Regions from separate parts of the Pseudomonas sp. P9_2 genome, predicted to be linked through region 2. Evidence: predicted binding sites of a transcription regulator. Region 2 holds the regulator's gene; the other holds the start of a gene.

Region 1 (10,017 bases), 2.6 Mb from region 2:
CATCCGTGGCCGGCGCTGGCGCAAGGCAAACCCAGCGCCGGGCCGTTTTACCTGGTGTGGACCAACCCCCAAGCCGGGCATATCAGCCCGGAACAATGGCCCTTCCAGATTTCCACGATCAAGCAATTGCAGACGGTCGCCGAGCGCTTTCCAGCCTTGCTGCCCGACCCGAAGCTGGCGGCGGATGACCCGGTGAACCAAGGCTTTGCGTTATTCCAGAAGAACTGCCTGGCTTGCCATCGCCTCAATGGTGCCGGCGATGCGCAAATGGGGCCGGACCTGAATATTCCCTATAACCCGACCGAGTATTTCGGCGGCGATTTCCTCAAGCGCTACATCCGCGACCCACAAAGCCTGAGGCACTGGTCACAGGCCAAGATGCCGGCGTTTGCGGCCAGCGTGTTGCCAGACCACGAGCTGGATTTGCTGGTGGGGTATTTGCAGCATATGGCGGGGCGTAAACAGCAACCTTAAGCCTCCCACATCTGGCCTGCTGTGCTCAGGAAGTTTATTGCTGCTGCACGGAAACCAAGGTCGGGGCTACAAATACCTTGGCATGCATCTGCTCATGCCCACCGCCGCGGCGCATACCGCGTACCGGGCAGGCGTCGAGGTAGTCCAGGCCCACGGCGAGCTTCAAGTGCCGCTCCGGACGGGCCAGTTGGTTGGTCACGTCAAAGCTGTACCAGGCGCCATCCAGCCAGGCTTCGGCCCAGGCATGGCTGGCCAGGTGCGCGCTGTCTTCGGTGTACAAATACCCCGACACATACCGCGCAGCAATCCCCAGGCTGCGCGCGCAGGCCAGGAATGCATGGGTGTGGTCCTGGCACACGCCCGCCGCGCCCGCGAAGGCTTGGGCGGCGCAGGTATCGACGGCAGTCGCACCTGGCGTGTAGATCATCGCCTGGTTGAGGGCCTGCATCAGGTCGATCAACGCCGTACGGTCGCGACGCTGATGGCAGTGTTGTTCGGCAAACCGGCGCAAGGCTTCGTCGGGCTCGGTCAGGCGCGTGCTGCGCAAAAACGGAAAGGGCGACTGGCTTTCGTGCTCGGCCTCGCGCAACTCATCAATTTCTACCTGGCCGCGGGCGCCGATGATGATGGCGTCGTGGGGTTCATCCAGGGTCAGCACATGCAGGATGTTGCCGAAGGGGTCCACTTGGGCGCGCACCGGGCGCGGCAGGTCGAGTTGCCAGCTGAGCACGTGCTGGCGCTCACTGTCGTGGGGTGTAAGGCGCAGGTATTGAATGCTGGCACGTACCTGGTCTTCGTAGTGGTAGGTGGTTTCGTGGCTGATGGAGAGTCTCATGCCGCCTCCAGGTAGGAACTGTAGATGGCGTCGCCCAACTGGCGGACCAAGGGGATAAAGTCGGTCAGCCAGGCGTGCAGGCCTTCCTCAAGGATTTCGTCGATGGCGGTGAAGCGCAGGCGCGCATCCATCTCGGCGGCCAGGCGCTGGGCCGGGCGGCCGTTGAGACCGGGCAGGCTGGCGAGGATCTGGTCGATCTCTTCACTGCACGCCCGCAGTGAACGCGGGACATCAGCACGTAATAGCAGCAGCTCGGCAACCTGCCGGGCACCTGGGGCATCACGATAAATTTCGGTGTACGCCTCAAATGACGACAGCGCACGCAGCAATGCGCTCCACTGGTAATACGCGTGAGCGGTGCCATCGCTGACCGCCGCCTGGTCGCCGGCCATTTCATAGCGGGCATCCAGCAGGCGCAGGGTGTTATCGGCGCGCTCGATAAAGGTACCCAGGCGGATAAAGCGGAAGGCATCGTTACGCATGATGGTGCCGTAGGTGGCGCCGCGGAACAGGTGGGAACGCTCCTTGACCCACTCACAAAACCGGCTCATACCGTAGTGGCTCAGCCCTTGCTGGGCGATGTCACGAATGTCCAGCCAAGTGGCGTTGATGTTTTCCCACATGTCGGCGGTAATACGCCCACGCACCGCATGGGCGCTGGCCCGCGCGGCGCCAAGGCAGCTGTAGATGCTGGCCGGGTTGGCCGCATCCAGCGCGAAAAAATGCAGCAGGCGTTCGGCATGAAGTTCGCCATGACGCTCGTGATAATCCTCCAGCGTGCCGGTGATCAACAACGGCATGGCCAGTTCGTGCAGGCCATCGCCGCGCCCATCCTGAGGCATCAGCGACAACGAATAGCTGACATCCAGCATACGCGCGAGGTTTTCTGCGCGTTCCAGATAGCGAGACATCCAGTACAGATCCGAGGCAGTTCTACTCAGCATGGCATCAGTCCTCGACCACCCAGGTGTCCTTGGTGCCGCCGCCCTGAGACGAGTTGACCACCAGCGAACCTTCGCGCAGCGCCACGCGGGTCAGGCCGCCAGGCACCACCCGGGTTTCCTTGCCGGACAACACGAACGGGCGCAGGTCGATATGCCGGGGCGCGATACCGTTTTCGACGAAGGTCGGGCAGGTGGATAAGCACAGGGTCGGCTGTGCGATATAGGCGTGGGGCTTGGCCTTGATACGCGCACGGAACGCTTCGATTTCGGCCGTCGTGGACGCCGGGCCAACCAACATGCCGTAGCCACCGGAGCCCTGGGTTTCCTTGACCACCAGGTCGGGCAGATTAGCCAGTACGTGGGACAGTTCGTCAGGCTTGCGGCATTGAAAGGTCGGAACGTTCTGCAGGATCGGTTCTTCATCCAGGTAGAAACGAATCATTTCTGTCACGAACGGATACACCGATTTATCGTCCGCAACCCCGGTGCCGATGGCATTGGCCAGCACCACATTGCCACAGCGATAGGCCGCAAGCAGGCCAGGGACTCCGAGCATCGAGTCGGGGTTGAATGCCAACGGGTCGAGGAAGGCATCATCGAGGCGGCGGTAGATCACATCGACAGCCTTGGGGCCGTCGGTGGTGCGCATGAACACGCGATCATCACGCACAAACAAATCCGCGCCCTCCACCAGTTCCACCCCCATTTCCCGAGCCAGGAAGGCATGCTCAAAGAACGCACTGTTGAAGCGCCCCGGGGTCAGTACCACCACGCTGGGGTTATCCAGAGGGCTGGCGCTTTTGAGGGTATCGAGCAGCAGGTTGGGGTAATGGTCGATGGGCGCGATGCGCTGGGCGGCGAACAACTCGGGGAACAGACGCATCATCATCTTGCGGTCTTCAAGCATGTAGCTGACACCGCTGGGCGTGCGCAGGTTGTCTTCCAGCACGTAGTAGGTGCCATCGCCATCACGTACGAGGTCTACCCCAGAGATGTGGGAATACAGATCGCGGTGCAGATCCAGCCCCTGCATCGCCAACTGGTATTGCTCGTTGGCCAGCACCTGTTCGGCGGGCACGATACCGGCCTTGATGATGCGCTGCTCGTGATACAGGTCGGCGAGGAACATGTTCAACGCCTTGACCCGCTGGATACATCCACGTTCGACGATCCGCCATTCACTGGCGGGAATACTGCGCGGGATGGTGTCGAAGGGGATCAGGCGCTCGGTGCCCTGCTCGTCTCCGTAGAGGGTGAAGGTGATGCCGGCGCGGTGGAACAGCAAATCGGCTTCGCGCCGACGCTGGGCCAGCAGTTCGGCAGGGGTATCGGCCAGCCAGCGGGCGAACTCGCGGTAATGGGCGCGCACCTGCCCTGCCCCATCGTACATTTCATCGTAATAAGTGCGGATCATGCCGTACTCCTTGTCACTGGGACGCAAGGACCTTCGCAAGGCCCGTGCCATCGACATAAACACCTGGTTATCAATGAGTTGAATAAACCAAGCGGTTTCGCCGCACCGTCCTGGTGCGCAGAACGCCCGCTGTGATGTGGAGTGCTTCATTGCAACGCGCGCTTTGACTATCAACAGCATAGTCAGAGTTGATTTCACGGCTCGGCGGACACCGCACATAATCGCTTCCATCAGCTGATCAGGAGATGTCCTACAGCCAACGCTTTTGCGCAATCGGTAATGTGTTACCTGTTGTACTGATTTACTCCTCAAGGTTCCCTTTCCGCCACCCTATCCGGGTGGTTTTTTTTGCGCGCAAGACTGCGATGTGCAGCCCTGCAAACAAAAACGGCCGACCCAAAGGTCAGCCGATACGCTGCGCTGCTCATAACACGTGCTACATGGGTAACCCACGCACCTCCTGCTTGACGCCCCATCCTTCGATGATGCCGCCGAGCGGTTCGACCACCGCTTCAAAGTCTTGCTCAAAGTCGCCTATACCATCGTAGGTGGCGAACATGACCTTGCTCAACTCCAGGTACCAGGCGCCATCGTCGCGCGCACTGACCTGGGCATTCAGGGACTCTCCACGAAATCGACCCGCAGCCCTGCGCGCCCGTTCCTCATCCGGGAAAATGGCGTAGAACTCGATGGGGTGAAAACGCGAAAAATCAAAACCGCCTTCTTTCATGCGGCGCAGAACGTTGGTGCTGATGTCTTCTTGATAGGCTGTGCTCATGAAAAGTGCTCCTCAAATGATGGATAGACTTTCCGTGCTTCCCGAAGCTCGCGCCCTGCTGGCGCGAGTACTACGGCAGGAACAACACCGCTGGAAAACAAGCATGTAGCTGACAAGACCAGACCTTAGCGATTCGTTCGCTGATCTCGATTGCAGAGTAGCGCGAAGCTATCACCTCCACCAGAGGTGCTTGGATGGGTATAACGGAAATATTCAGGCCGCGGGTTCGACCTTGAGATTTTTGATACCGTTTTGATCATGCAGGCTCTTGACCGTGGGATCGGGAACACGATCGGCAAGATCGTTAAGGTCCAGCTTTTCCAACACCGGCGACACACGCACCCGCACCATCTGTGCGGCTTCTTCCAGCGTCGGCTCATGCTCGCACTCGAATTGCTCGACTACCGGCTCGCCGCGGTCATTGATGAAAGAAACATTCCACTTCGGCATCGGTGCCTCCTCGATAAAACCCATTGGTGGGCTTACATTTATCTGGACCTTGAGGGCTCGCCAAACGTTCCACTCAAGCCCGGAGGCACCTGATCAACAGCGCTTATTTTTCAGCGTGTTCCTTCAAGGCTTTCAAGGTGTTGAACGGCGCGTCCACCACGAACTTGTTGGCCAACCACGACGGCACGCTGCCGCCTGGCTCGGTGTGTACCTGGTAGGTCACTTCGGTTTCGTTGGCACCTTTGGGCACCAGTTTCCAGAAGCCATCGACCTGGGCCACTCGCACGTAGCCTTTTTCTTCAGGCTTGTAAGTCGGCACGCCTTCCAACTTGCGCGTAACGCTGCCGTCAGCGGCTTTGGTGGTGGTGACGTGGATATACGAATCGCGATCCGTCACAGGGAACGGCGCCTTGAACTGGGTGTAGGTCCATGCCTCGTCGCCTTTCTTGTCGACGAGTTTCTGGGATTTGCATTCATGGATCCACGCGCAGGCCCCCGCGACGTCTTCCTGCAAAGCCTGGATTTTGGCGACAGGCGCCTTGATTACCGTGACACCGCGATAGGCTTTGTACTTGGAGCCGGCCATTTCGCTCAGCGAAATCTTGATGCCGTCTTCGTCCTTGGCAACTTGCCAATCCTCAGCCTGGGCAGTGGCCGCGAACATCATCGTAAAACCGCACACCACAGCCATTCGTTTCAGCGAACCCATCGTTGTATTCCTTGTTGTTGAAGTTCCGATAGTAAAGCCCATCAAGCCGCCGTCATTTGCTCCCACCAGCCGATCAAGCGAATCGCATCGGCCTGGTCGTTACCGCAGACCTCGATATCCGCCTTGAAATCACTGCACACCGCCGGACGTTCCGGTTGACCGAATAGCTGGCACAGTTGTTCCACCGACAGGTGCAGGCAACGCACGCCTGCGGGTTTGCCCTGGGGCATTCCCGGCAGCGGTGAACTGATGGAGGGGGCGATGCAGCATGCGCCACAGCCTTCACGGCATTTCATGACCAGCAGGTCCTCGACGACTCAATAGGGATGGCCGGGCTAGAGTACGCCCTTAAACAGCCGTTTTAAAATGGTCCAACAGGGGTTTTTCGCACAAAACAAAGATGACCGACCAGTCTGCGACAGATGGTCGGCAACCCGGGTCACCTGTGACTGAACAGTTTATTGCTTGAATTCGAAATCCAGCGCGGCGCCTTCTACATCGCGACGCTCATCGTTACGCAGTTGCAGCTTCATCTCATTGCTGAGCAAGCGGCCGTTGATCTGGAACGCGCTGTTATCGGTGGGCTTTTCGCCAAACATCGGCGGCAGCAAGGGCACGCTCTTGGGTTTGGGCATGGTGCCGATCGGTTGCAAGTGCCTGACCATGTCCGAAGGCAGGGACAGGTCCAACTGTGCCGGTGGCAGTTTGGTCTGGGCCACTTCATGGGCCGACTTGGACTTGCTCGCCACAGGTGCGCGCTTTTTGGTCTTCACCGCTTTTTTCCCGGTGGCTGGGGCTTTTTTTGCGGGCGTTGGCTGCTTGGCCGACGTTTTTTGCTCGGCACTCGCGGCGGGTTTAACGTCAGCCACCGGCGTTGCAGCCAGCACCGTGCAGACGTTGCACAGGCTTAACAGGCCAATCACCAAAGTTACACGGAAAATAGACGTCATATCGCCAACAGCATTAACGGCAGAAGGCCATATGCTCGCTTGTTGTGCGTGGCATGACAAGGGCGCAGATCAATGTTGTCCCCTCTGCCCCCCTCAAAAGCCTGCTGCAGTTTCCTGGCACAGCTGGCTGGCAAGCATGCCCAGGGTCATCAACGCCCGCTCTGCCTCGCGGTTCCACGGGGTGCCGCAATTGAGACGGATACAGTGGTTGAACTGTTCGGTATTACTGAAGATCAGCCCTGGTGCAATGCTGATGCCCTGTTGCAAGGCACGCACGTGCAGCTCCTGGGTATTGACCCGCCCCGGCAAACTGACCCACAGGATAAAGCCGCCGGTCGGACGGGTCATCTGGGTGCCTTCGGGGAAATATTGCTGTACCGCCAGCTGGAAGGCGCTGAGGTTCTTGCGGTATTCCTGGCGAATGTAACGCAGGTGACGGTCGTAGCCGCCGTTTTCCAGGTACGCCGCCACGCCCATCTGCGTGACGCTGCAGGCAGAGTGAGTGCTGAACATTTGCAGGCGCTGAATCTCCTGCTGGTACTTGCCGGCGATCATCCAGCCGATGCGCACGCCCGGAGACAAGGTCTTGGAAAAACTCGAACAATAGATGACCCGGTCAAGACGGTCATAGGCTTTCAGGGCCTTGGTGCGGCCCAGTTCGAACATCAGCTCGCCATAGATATCGTCCTCGACGATCTGGATATCGAAATCCGACGCCAGGCGCAGCAATTGCTTCTGTCGCTCCTCTGGCATGGTGCCGCCCAAGGGGTTGCTCAGGCGCGTGGTCAGCACCAACGCTTTGATCGACCATTGGTTGGCCGCCAATTGCAGGGCTTCCAGGCTCATGCCCGTGGCGGGGTCGCTGGGGATCTCAATGACTTTGAGGCCGAGCAAATCGGCCAGTTGCAGCAAGCCGTAGTAAGTCGGTGATTCGGCGGCGATCAAGTCGCCGGGCCGGGTCAGCACGCGCAAGGACATCTGCAACGCATCGACGCAGCCGTGGGTGATCACCACTTCGGACGGATCCACGACTACGCCGGCATCGCGCATTCGGATCGCCACCTGGCGACGCAACGGTTCGAAGCCGGGGCTGAACATGTAGCTGAAGGCCCGTGGGCTCTGGAACCGCGTGACCTTGGCCAACTGCTGGTGCAGCGCCCGTACCGGCAGGTAGTCCACACTCGGCACCGCAGCGCCCAGGGGGAATACGCCTTCACGACGTGACTCGACCAACACCTGCTGGATGATACTGCTGCGGGTGACCAGCCCCGGGCGCTCGACCCGGGCGATGTCTGGCGTCGGCGCCGTGAGTGCCGGGGTCTGGTGCACGTAATAACCCGATTGCGGCCGCGCCCGAATCAACCCCTGGTCTTCCAGGTTGGCGTAGGCCTGCAACACCGTGGCATGGCTCACATTGAGCTGGGAGCTCATCTTGCGCACAGAGGGCACGCGCTCTCCCGGTTGGTAGACACCGCGCCGGATGTCTTCAGCCAGTTGCTGGGCAATACGTTGGTAAAGCAACAGATTGGTCATGACGCAGCACTCGATTTCACGGCTATTTTATTTTTGTGTGAAACATACCAGCACAGTTTAGAAGTGTACGGGGACAGTTAACACAATAATCGAGCGCGAACCGTAGTGACAGCAAAAACTGTGAAGGGAGTACGCGTGACAAAATGTGGGAGGGGGCTTGCTCCCGATGACGGTGTATCAGTCGAAGATGTTGCAACTGAACTACCGCTATCGGGAGCAAGCCCCCTCCCACATGCAATTGCGTCAGACTTTAGCGAGCGGCGCCCAGTTGGCCTTTCTCGTCGGAGAATACGATTTCCACCCGGCGATTCTGTGCGCGGCCTCGTTCGGAGGCGTTGGCTTCTACCGGGTATTGATCGCCATAACCCTGAACCTCGATACGCTTGTCGTCGACACCCAGGTCCATCAACAGGTCTGCCACCGATTGGGCGCGGTCACGAGAAAGTTTGAGGTTCTCCTGCTCGCCCCCGGTGTTGTCGGTATAGCCCTCGATACGCACCCGACGCTTGGGGTTCAGTTGCAGAAACTGCACGATCTTGAGCACGGTGCGGCTGGCCGAGTTTTGCAGTTCGGCTTCGCCGGTATCGAACAACACATCCCCCAGGGTCATCACCAAGCCTCGGTCGGTCTGGGTGGTGAGGCTGGCGATCTGCGCTTCAACCCACTTGCCCTGCTGCTGCACACTGGCCAGCTTGTTTTCGCGCAGGGCCAGTTGCAGGCGCTGACGCTCCAGCTCGAGCTGGGTACCGCGCTCGGCATTGAGGCCCTGCTCGGTGTGTTCGCGGGCGATGGCACTGTAGCGCTGGCTCAGGTAGGCGTAATGCACCACGTCGGAGCCGCTGCCCCAGTAGCTGGACAGGCGATCGGCACGGGCCAGGGACTCGCCGGCGCGGATCACATCCTTGGGCGCAAAGCGCAGCACATTGGAGTCTTCCTTGACCTTCTGGAAGTCGTCGCCCGCCTGTTGCAATGCCTGCTCGCTGCTGGGCTGGCTGGCGCATCCGCCCAGTGCCGCGCTACCCAAGAGCAACGCACAGCTCAAACCACGGATCATCGGGCTCATTGCGCGTCTCCCAATTGCAGTTGCTTGCGCAGGCGAGTGATACGGGTATTAAGCACGTTCAATTGTTCCTGGCTCTTGGCGGTCAGCACTTTTGCCTCGGCCAGGCGCGCATCCAGCTCGGCCTGCTCGGCCCGCATACGCGCGCGCTTGTACGATTGGTCGGCCATGTTGGACTTGGCCCTGGCGAACTTTTCTTCGGCCAGTTTCAGTTCGGGCGATTCATCGGCGTTGACCCCGACCGCGTTGGCTTGCTCCAGGGCTTGCTGGGTCAGGCGCATTTGTTCATTCGGCGCAGGATCGGTTGCACATCCCGCCAGAGCGACAACGGCGAGGGCCGCGAAAAGAGGTCGAAAAATCACTGTAAATCCCTACTTTGTTGGGGTGCCGACGGGTTGTTGCAATTGCGCTTTCCAGCGCTCCAGATTGCGCTGCAGCGCGGCTTGCGCGACACCGGACGCGGGCAATTCTGTCATCTTTTTGGTCAGCTGTCCGCGCAGCCAAGGATCATTGCACGCCGAGTTATGGGAAATCGCCAGGTACAGCCCGGGCTGATCGACAGGCACCTCATGGGCGACCAAGTCGTTACTCATGCCCAAGGTCTGGGCCATGGCCATGCCGGAATAGCGTCCCGCCAGCACGTAGTCCACCTCCCCCAGCAACAGTTTCTGGAACGCCGGCGTGAGATTCGGCAGGCGTTGCAGGCTGAGCTGTTGGCCGGCGAAGGTTTCGAATTCAGTGCTCAGACGGGCGCGCTCCGATACCGCGCCCTTGTAGCCGTGCAGGTCAGCCGCCGTGGTGTAGGCCAGCGGCGAATCCTTGCGCGTCCAGACCAGGTAGTCGGTCTGCATCAACGCCGGATGGATGTAG
Region 2 (10,017 bases):
GTTTCATCGGCGGTTATGCGTCCACGCGTCACAGCCTCAGTTGCGTGATGATCGCCGAAGCCAACGGCCAGATGCAGCGTGACTACTGGTACGACGTGAACCGCCAGGGCGATTTGCTGGCGGACCCCGTCAGCATTGGCCAACGGGCTGCACAGCGTGCCGCCAGTCGCCTGGGCGCGCGCCCGGTGCCGACGTGCGAAGTGCCGGTGCTGTTTTCTGCGGAACTGGCCGGTGGTTTGTTCGGTAGCTTTTTGGGGGCGATTTCCGGTGGCAACCTCTATCGCAAATCGTCATTCCTTGAAGGCGCAATCGGCCAAAAGCTGTTTCCTGAGTGGCTGACCATCGATGAGCGCCCGCATTTGATGCGTGCGATGGGCAGTTCGTCGTTCGACGGTGATGGCCTGGCGACCTATGCCAAGCCGTTTGTCGAAAATGGTGAGCTGGTCTCCTATGTGTTGGGTACCTATGCCGGTCGCAAGCTTGGCCTGCCGAGTACCGCCAACTCCGGTGGCGTGCATAACCTGTTCGTGACCCATGGCGACGAAGACCAGGCTGCATTGCTGCGGCGCATGGGGCGCGGCTTGCTGGTGACTGAGTTGATGGGCCAGGGCCTGAATATGGTCACAGGTGATTACTCACGGGGCGCGGCAGGTTTCTGGGTGGAAAATGGCGAAATTCAATTCGCCGTCCAGGAAGTGACGATCGCCGGCAACATGCGCGATATGTTCAAGCAGATTGTCGCTGTGGGTAATGATCTGGAGTTGCGCAGCAATATCCGCACGGGGTCTGTGCTGATCGAGCGAATGACGGTCGCCGGTAGCTAACCTCTCCGGCACTCAAGGAAAGGCGCGCCATCCCAAGGATGGCGCGCCTTTTTTATTGCCCATGTCACAGGGGTATTAATCGGCCACTCTTGTTTTGATTCTCAATATCATTTAATAATAAATATCATTACCGAATGAGTGTGGATCATGAGTTCTGTCCTGCATGAGGATCCGTATCTGGAAAGCTGGCGCTGGATGAGCCGCCAGATTCGCTGTGGCTTCGATCCCAATGAACCTCGCCTGATCGAACATTACCTCAATGAAGGTCGATACCTGGCCTGCTGCACCGCGACCCATCCGTGGACGATCGCCGAAACTTCATTCCGCCTGCTGATCGACACCGCCAGCGATATCGCGCTGCCCTGGCATTGGCGTTCGATGTGCCTGGATCAAGCGTGGCGCCCGCTGCGCGACCTGGAAAAGCTCTCCCAGTGTGCCTGCCGCCTCAAGCGCTGGCAGACCTTTGCCTGGCAGTTGGCTACCTGTGAATTACTGCCTTCGATTTCCGTTTCTGACTTGGTGCAAGGATCTAATGATGAGTAACACCCGTATCGAACGCGACAGCATGGGCGAGCTGCATGTGCCGCAAAACGCGTTGTATGGCGCGCAAACCCAGCGAGCGGTGAACAACTTCCCGATCAGTCATCAGCGTATGCCGGCGCAATTCATCCGCGCCCTGATCCTGGCCAAGACAGCCGCGGCCAAGGTCAACGTCGACCTCAAGCAGATCAGCGAAGGGCAGGGCAAGGCCATTGTCGACGCCGCCCAAGGCTTGCTCGAAGGCGACTACATGCAGCACTTCCCGGTGGATATCTTCCAGACCGGTTCCGGCACCAGCTCCAACATGAACGCCAATGAAGTGATTGCGACCCTTGCCAGCCGTTTGCTTGGCGAGGTGGTCAACCCTAACGATCACGTCAACTGCGGCCAAAGCAGCAACGACATTATCCCCACCACCATTCACGTCAGCGCCGCCTTGGTACTGCATGAGCAAACGCTGCCAGCCCTGCTGCACCTGGTGCAGGTGATCGAGCAGAAGGCCGAAGAGGTGCATCCGTTCATCAAGACCGGCCGTACCCACTTGATGGACGCCATGCCGGTGCGCATGAGCCAGGTGCTCCATGGCTGGGCGCAGCAGCTCAAGGCCAATATCGGGCACTTGCAGGACCTGCTTCCGGCCTTGCAGGCACTGGCCCAGGGCGGCACAGCGGTGGGCACCGGGATCAACGCGCATCCTGAATTTGCCGGGCGTTTCAGCCAGCAACTGAGCCATTTGACCGGGGTGAAGTTCGCGCCCGGCAAGGACCTCTTTGCATTGATTGGCTCCCAGGACACTGCCGTCGCAGTCTCAGGCCAGTTGAAGGCCACGGCTGTATCGCTGATGAAGATTGCCAACGACCTGCGCTGGATGAACTCCGGCCCCTTGGCCGGCCTCGGTGAAATCGAGCTGGAGGGGTTGCAGCCGGGCTCGTCGATCATGCCCGGCAAGGTCAACCCTGTGATCCCGGAAGCTACGGCAATGGTGGCCGCGCAGGTCATCGGCAATGACACCGTCATCACAGTTGCCGGTCAATCGGGCAACTTCGAGCTGAACGTGATGCTGCCGATCATCGCCCAGAACCTGCTCAGCAGCCTCGAGTTGCTGGCCAACTCCAGTCGTTTGCTGGCGGACAAGGCCATTGCCAGCTTCAAGGTCAACCAAGCCAAGCTCAAAGAAGCACTGTCGCGCAACCCGATCCTGGTCACCGCCCTTAACCCGATCATTGGTTACCAGAAGGCCGCTGAAATTGCCAAGAAGGCTTACCAGCAAGGCCGCCCGGTCATCGAGGTCGCCCTTGAGCACACCGACCTGCCGCGCAGCCAACTGGAAGTCCTGCTGGACCCGGAAAAGCTCACGGCTGGCGGCGTGTAATTAACCACCCTGCTTTGGAGGCTCACCATGGAGCACTGGAAACGTACGATCGAACGGGCCAATCGCTGCTTTATGGCGGGCGAGCTGGTGGATGCTCGCGAAGCTTATCTGCAAGCCCTGGCCCTGGCCCAAGTGTTGTTCGAACGCTGGGCGGATGCCGACGAAGCAGTGGCGGCTTGTGTCATTTCCCATCACAACCTGGCGGACCTGCACTTGCGCCTGAATCAACCTGAGGAAAGCGCGGAATACCTCTGCGCCATTCACCAGCGATTGTTGCAGACCATGCAGGACCCGCGCCTTAACCCGCAGTTGCGCGAGGCGGCGTTGCGCCAGAGCAGCAAGACCTACGTCGAGCTGTTGAATTTCATCAGCGATCACGGCGAGTACCCCCGCACCCACCGGTTGCTGGGCGATGCTGCGCCGCAGTCGACCTCGTCTCACTATGGAGCACATTGATATGACTTACACCCTGCCGGCCCTGCCTTACGCCTATGACGCCCTTGAGCCGCATATCGATGCGCAAACCATGGAGATTCACTACACCAAGCATCACCAGACTTACATCAATAATCTGAATGCTGCCGTGGAGGGCACGGAATTCGCTGGTTGGCCGGTGGAGAAGCTGGTGTCCAGCGTGCAGAAACTACCGGAGAAGTTACGCGTTGCCGTGGTCAATCAAGGAGGCGGCCATGCAAACCATTCGTTGTTCTGGGCGGTCATGTCACCTACAGGGGGTGGTAAACCCGAAGGCGCGCTGGGCAAGGCTATCGATGAGCAATTGGGCGGTTTTGACAGTTTCAAGGAGGCATTCACCAAGGCTGCGCTGACCCGCTTCGGCAGTGGCTGGGCCTGGTTGAGCGTCACCCCGCAAAACACACTGGTCGTGGAAAGCAGCGGCAACCAGGACAGCCCGCTGATGAGTGGCAACACGCCAATCCTCGGTCTGGACGTCTGGGAACATGCCTACTATTTGCGTTACCAGAACCGTCGCCCTGAATACATCAATGCGTTCTACAGCGTAATTAACTGGCCGGAAGTTGCTGCCCGCTACCAGGCCGCCTTGGCCTGACATTCACTCTAAAACAAGATCTAAGGGCGATTATGGGCACTGAAACACTGGCGATCAGCAGCGTGCGAATGTTCCGTTATGCGTTCGGTTCACTGCTGTTATTGGCAGGGACTGCATTGCTGGTGGCCCATGGGCTGGCCTGGTTGGACCTTGAGCCGCGTATCCTGCGCGCGTTGCAGGGCGGCGCGATTTGCGCGCTCGGTACGGCGCTGGGCGCGGTGCCGGTCCTGGTGATTCGGCGGATGCCGGTAGCGTTGAGCGATACCTTGCTGGGCTTCGGTGCAGGTGTGATGCTCGCAGCGACCGCTTTTTCCCTGGTCGTGCCGGGTATCGCAGCGGCTGAAGGCCTGGGGCTTTCGCCGTGGGGGGCGGGTGGGCTGATCAGCTTCGGCATCATGCTGGGCGCATTCGGGTTGTATCTGGTGGATCGCAAGGTCTCCGGCGCCAGCCCGGAGATGCTGGTGGGGACGCCGGATAAGCCGGTGATCCCGCCGCGCATCTGGCTGTTTGTGTTCGCCATCATTGCGCACAACATTCCCGAGGGCATGGCAGTGGGCGTCTCCGCGGGAGGAGGGATGGCGGATGCTGACAGTCTCGCCATGGGCATTGCCTTGCAGGATGTACCCGAGGGCTTGGTGATCGCGCTGGTATTGGCTGGGGCGGGGATGTCGCGGATCAAGGCGTTCCTGATCGGCGCCGCATCAGGATTGGTTGAACCGGTATTTGCGGTGCTCTGCGCCTGGCTGGTGAGCCTGGCCGAGGTGTTGCTTCCCTTGGGGTTGGCGCTGGCCGCCGGTGCGATGTTGTTGGTAGTGACCCATGAAGTGATCCCCGAATCGCGTCGCAACGGTCACGAAAAGCTCGCCAGCCTGGGGTTGTGTATCGGGTTTTGCCTGATGATGGTGATGGATACGGCGTTGGGCTGAAGCCAGCTCTCGCATCGGCGGTTATTCGCCTTCATCGAACTTGTTGTTGATCAGCCCAACCAAAGCGTCCATCGCTTCCTGCTCTTGCTCGCCTTCAGTGCGCAGATGAATCGTGGTGCCCTTGCCAGCTGCCAGCATCATCATCGCCATGATGCTCTTGCCATCGACCATGGACTCCGGGGTGCGCCCGGCGCGGATCTGGCAGGGAAACTTTCCAGCCACGCCGACGAACTTTGCCGACGCCCGGGCGTGCAGGCCCAGCTTGTTGATGATTTCAATTTCCAGAGCGGGCATCGCGCAGGTGTTCCTTTCAGCTAAGGTCGCGGTGGCGAACCTGTACATTCTTGAGGGTTTGTTGCAGCACCTGGCCTAGCCGCTCAGTCAGGTAAACCGAGCGGTGATGGCCACCCGTGCAGCCAATGGCAATGGTGACATACGCCCGATTGCTCGCGGCAAAACGCGGCAACCATTTAAGCAGGTAGCTGGAGATGTCCTGGAACATCTCTTCCACATCTGGCTGCGCGGCGAGGTAGTCGGCGACGGGCTGATCCAGCCCCGACTGATCGCGCAATTCCGGCTTCCAGTAAGGGTTGGGCAGGCAGCGCACATCGAACACCAGGTCGGCATCGACCGGCATGCCACGCTTGAAGCCAAACGACTCGACCAGGAACGCCGTGCCCGGCTCGGGCTGATTCAGCAGGCGCAACTTGATCGCGTCACGCAACTGGTACAGGTTCAGGCTGGTGGTGTTGATCTTCAGGTCGGCCAGATCAATGATCGGCCCCAGCAGTTTGGTCTCGTCTTCAATGGCTTCGGCCAGGGAGCGGTTGGCGCTGCTGAGTGGGTGGCGTCGACGGGTTTCGGAGAAACGCTTGAGCAGGGTTTCTTCATCGGCATCCAGGTACAGCACATCGCAATGAATGTGCTTGGCGCGCACTTCTTCCAGCAGTTCCGGGAATCGCGAGAGGTGGCTGGGCAGGTTGCGGGCGTCGATAGACACAGCGACCAGCGGCTGCGCCAGCTCGGTGTGGATAAGGGCGCGCTCCGCCAACTCCGGCAGCAGGCCGGCCGGCAGGTTGTCGATACAATAGAAACCGTTGTCCTCAAGCACATTGAGGGCGGTGCTTTTACCTGAGCCGGAGCGGCCGCTGACGATGATCAAACGCATGATTACTGCCCGTTTTGTTCATCCAGGACGACCTGATACAGCGCCTCGTTGCTTTTGGCACTGCGCAACTTGTCACGTACTTCCTTGCGGTCGAGCATACTGGCTATCTGCCGGAGCAGTTCCAGATGCGCATCTGTGGCGGCTTGCGGGACCAGCAGCACGAATAGCAGGTCAACCGGAGCACCGTCGATGGCGTCGAAGTCGATGGGTTTTTCCAGGTGCAGCAAGGCGCTGACCGGGGTCTCGCAGCCTTCGAGACGGCAGTGAGGAATAGCGATGCCGTTGCCAAAACCGGTGGAGCCGAGTTTTTCACGGGCAATCAGAGCCTCGAAAACATCTTGCATCTCCAGCTCAGGCACTTGGCTGCTGATCAGGTTGGCAATTTGTTCCAGGGCGCGCTTTTTACTGCCGCCCGGCACGTTCACAAGGGAACGGCCGGGGGTCAGGATGGTTTGAAGTTGGATCATGGGGGAGGGTTAACGACCTGTACCTTGCATCAGGTGCAGATTCTTTTCCTTATGCTTTATGAGTTGGCGGTCGAGCTTGTCGTAGAGCGAGTCAATCGCCGCGTACATGTCTTCATGTTCTGCATTGGCAACGAGCTTGGCATTCGGTACGTGCAGGGTGGCCTCGATTTTCTGCTTGAGCTTATCGACCTCCATGATGACCTGCACGTTGGTGATCTTGTCAAAATGCCCCGCAAGCTTGTTCAGCTTGCTCTCGGTGTATTCACGCAGGGGCTTGGTGACTTCCAGCTGGTGTCCACTGATGTTGACTTGCATACAGCTTCTCCTTCGTTGCCAGTGCATAAAGCGGTGGGCAGGAATACCCACCACTGGAACGCTGTGGCCCGCCCGTCACATCAACCGCTTACGCTCGCTGGAAGGCGCGATCCCAAGGGACTCGCGGTACTTGGCGACGGTTCGACGGGCGACCTGAATGCCTTGTGCCTCCAGTAAACCAGCGATCTTGCTGTCACTCAACGGCTTTTTCTGATTTTCCGCGGCAACCAGTTTTTTGATGATCGCGCGGATCGCCGTGGACGAGCATTCGCCGCCTTCGGAGGTGCTGACGTGACTGGAGAAAAAGTATTTCAGCTCATAAATACCACGGGGGGTATGCATGAATTTTTGCGTGGTTACCCGGGAAATTGTCGATTCATGCATGCCTACCGCTTCGGCGATATCGTGCAGCACCAGCGGCTTCATGGCTTCGTCGCCGTATTCCAGGAACCCGCGCTGGTGCTCGACGATCTGGGTGGCGACTTTCATCAGGGTTTCGTTGCGGCTTTGCAGGCTTTTGATGAACCACCGCGCTTCCTGCAACTGGTTGCGCATGAAGGTATTGTCGGCGCTGGTATCGGCGCGGCGCACAAAACCTGCGTATTGCGGGTTGACCCGCAGGCGTGGCACCGATTCCTGGTTCAACTCCACCAGCCAGCGCTCGTTGTCCTTGCGCACGATCACGTCGGGAACCACGTATTCGGCTTCGCTGGATTCAATCTGCGAACCGGGGCGCGGGTTGAGGCTTTGCACCAGCTCGATGACCTGGCGCAAGTCGTCTTCCTTGAGCTTCATGCGGCGCATCAACTGGCTGTAGTCGCGGCTACCCAGCAGATCGATGTAGTCGCTGACCAGGCGCTGGGCCTCGGCGAGCCATGGCGTCTTGGCAGGCAACTGGCGCAGTTGCAGCAGCAGGCACTCGCTGAGCGTGCGGGCGCCGATGCCGGCGGGCTCGAATTGCTGGATGCGGTGCAGGACGGCTTCGATTTCGTCCAGCTCGATGTCCAGTTCCGGGTCGAAGGCTTCGAGGATCTCGTCGAGGGTTTCGTCCAGGTAACCCTGGTTATTGATGCAATCGATGAGGGTAACCGCGATCAGGCGATCAGTGTCCGACATCGGCGCCAGGTTGAGTTGCCACAGCAAGTGGCTCTGCAGGCTCTCGCCAGCCGAGGTGCGGGTGGTGAAGTCCCACTCGTCATCATCATTGCTCGGCAGGCTGCTGGCGCTGGTCTGGTACACGTCTTCCCATGCGGTATCCACGGGAAGCTCGTTGGGAATGCGTTCGTTCCATTCGCCTTCTTCCAGGTTGTCCACCGTAGGGGCGGTTTCCTGGTAGGAGGGTTCCTGCACGTCGGGATTGGGTTTTTGCTCGATGTTGTCGGCCAGTGGGTCGGCATTGTCGAAGTCGTCGCCTTCTTCCTGGCGTTCGAGCATCGGATTGGACTCCAGGGCCTCCTGGATTTCCTGCTGCAGGTCCAGGGTCGACAATTGGAGCAGGCGGATGGCCTGTTGCAGCTGCGGTGTCATCGTCAGCTGCTGGCCCATTCTCAGGACTAGCGATGGTTTCATGGCAGGGGCTTAACACCTTATTCGCCGGCGCAATGCGCCATCCACGACAGGGCGCGTGAGCGCCAACATAAGCAAATTATATGCCTGATATCAGGGCCTTTGCCTAGAGCGCGGTAACAATAAAAAAACCAAGGTTTCTATTGACTCCTGCGCGCTCCGGCGAAAGGCGCGATACCACTCCGTCTACAGGCGGAACTCGTGACCCAGGTAAACTTCCTTGACCAGTTCATTGGCCAGGATGGTCTCGGCGTCGCCTTCAGCAATCAACTGACCATCGTTGACGATATAGGCGGTTTCACAGATATCCAGCGTCTCACGGACGTTGTGGTCGGTGATCAGCACGCCAATACCCTTGGCCTTGAGGTGGTGAATGATCTGCTTGATATCGCCGACCGAAATCGGGTCAACGCCGGCAAACGGCTCATCCAGCAGGATGAACTTCGGTGCGGTGGCCAGGGCGCGGGCGATTTCCACGCGGCGGCGCTCACCACCGGACAGGCTCATGCCGAGGTTGTCGCGAATATGGTTGATGTGGAACTCCTGCAACAGGCTTTCCAGCTCTTTGCGGCGGCCGTCGCGGTCGAGTTCCTTGCGGGTCTCGAGGATCGCCATGATGTTGTCGGCTACCGACAGTTTACGGAAGATCGACGCTTCCTGGGGAAGATAGCCGATACCGGCGCGTGCACGACCGTGCATGGGCTGGTGGCTGACGTCCAGGTCGTCGATCAATACGCGACCCTGATCCGCCTGGACCAGCCCGACGATCATATAGAAGCAGGTGGTCTTGCCGGCACCGTTGGGGCCGAGCAAACCGACGATCTGGCCGCTGTCGATCGACAGGCTGACATCACGTACCACCTGGCGGCTTTTATAGGCCTTGGCCAGATGCTGGGCTTTCAGGGTTGCCATTACTCGGCCTTCTTCTTCGGCTGGATAACCATGTCGATACGTGGACGAGGTGCGGTGACCTTGTTGCCATTGGCGCGACCGGCCTGAGCGACCTGGGTCTTGGTGTTGTAGACGATTTTCTCGCCTTCAGTCGAGTTGCCGTCGGCGCTGAGCACTTTGGCCTGGTCGATCAGGACGATGCGATTCTGCAGGGCATGATACTGAATGGTCTTGCCATAGCCCTTCATCGGGCCTGGATCTTCTGCCTTTTGCTTCTGTTCGAAGTAAGCCAGGTTGCCCACTGAGGTCACGACATCGATATCGCCGGCCTGGGTACGCGTCAAGGTCACCGTATTGCCGGTGATCTTCATCGAACCCTGGGTGATGATGACGCCGCCGGTGTAGGTGGCAACACCTTGCTTGTCATCGAGCTGCGCATCGTCAGCCGAGATGTGGATCGGTTGCTGGCTATCGTTCGGCAGAGCCCAGGCGCTCACGCTTCCCAGTGCTGCGCCCAGACCGAGCAAAATAGGGAGGGTTTTAACGAGCCTCATACTGTCCTCTTACGTTCGATAGCAGGTGTATCCTGCTTTCTTTCAAATACGCTTTCATTCCCTTGCCAGTCGATACACCGCCAGCGCCGTCGATTCTAACGTCTTGCTCGGTCTGCGCATATTGCTTCTGTGGGAATACCGTCATGCGACTGCTGGTAATGATGGTGTCGCGGTTCTGCGCGTCTGTACGTGCGACGCGGACCGAGTCGATCAGTTCAACTTCGGTGCCGTCCGGGTTGACCTCGCCACGTTTGCTGGTGACATGCCACGGGAATTCGGTGCCGCGATACAGGTTCAGGTCCGGATTGGTCAGCAGGCTGACTTC

What was found. The regulator sigma-54, encoded in region 2, starts transcription at its own class of promoters, with help from an activator protein. The targets are predictions, from matches to a motif close to ANTGGCATNNANNTTGCTNT.
Region 1: a site for sigma-54 is predicted at 3,700-3,719, ahead of QMK52_RS14505 (circularly permuted type 2 ATP-grasp protein). Genes of this name have one in related genera too.

Annotation. Positions count from the first base shown of each region.
Region 1 covers NZ_CP125376.1:3,232,104-3,242,120, reverse strand. Annotated here, with positions in the region: gene QMK52_RS14520 (cytochrome c) at 1-474, shown strand, start outside; gene QMK52_RS14515 (transglutaminase family protein) at 509-1,309, opposite strand; gene QMK52_RS14510 (alpha-E domain-containing protein) at 1,306-2,253, opposite strand; gene QMK52_RS14505 (circularly permuted type 2 ATP-grasp protein) at 2,258-3,667, opposite strand; gene QMK52_RS14500 (ribonuclease E inhibitor RraB) at 4,104-4,445, opposite strand; gene QMK52_RS14495 (hypothetical protein) at 4,659-4,919, opposite strand; gene QMK52_RS14490 (START domain-containing protein) at 4,999-5,604, opposite strand; gene QMK52_RS14485 (YkgJ family cysteine cluster protein) at 5,646-5,900, opposite strand; gene QMK52_RS14480 (hypothetical protein) at 6,063-6,554, opposite strand; gene QMK52_RS14475 (PLP-dependent aminotransferase family protein) at 6,648-8,087, opposite strand; gene QMK52_RS14470 (OmpA family protein) at 8,338-9,150, opposite strand; gene QMK52_RS14465 (DUF4398 domain-containing protein) at 9,147-9,509, opposite strand; gene QMK52_RS14460 (substrate-binding periplasmic protein) at 9,519-10,017, opposite strand, start outside.
Region 2 covers NZ_CP125376.1:622,082-632,098, reverse strand. Annotated here, with positions in the region: gene pmbA (metalloprotease PmbA) at 1-824, shown strand, start outside; gene QMK52_RS02730 (hypothetical protein) at 972-1,367, shown strand; gene QMK52_RS02725 (class II fumarate hydratase) at 1,360-2,736, shown strand; gene QMK52_RS02720 (hypothetical protein) at 2,764-3,192, shown strand; gene QMK52_RS02715 (superoxide dismutase) at 3,194-3,805, shown strand; gene QMK52_RS02710 (ZIP family metal transporter) at 3,838-4,731, shown strand; gene QMK52_RS02705 (HPr family phosphocarrier protein) at 4,753-5,025, opposite strand; gene rapZ (RNase adapter RapZ) at 5,042-5,899, opposite strand; gene ptsN (PTS IIA-like nitrogen regulatory protein PtsN) at 5,902-6,366, opposite strand; gene hpf (ribosome hibernation-promoting factor, HPF/YfiA family) at 6,376-6,681, opposite strand; gene QMK52_RS02685 (RNA polymerase factor sigma-54) at 6,757-8,250, opposite strand; gene lptB (LPS export ABC transporter ATP-binding protein) at 8,434-9,159, opposite strand; gene lptA (lipopolysaccharide transport periplasmic protein LptA) at 9,159-9,692, opposite strand; gene lptC (LPS export ABC transporter periplasmic protein LptC) at 9,679-10,017, opposite strand, start outside.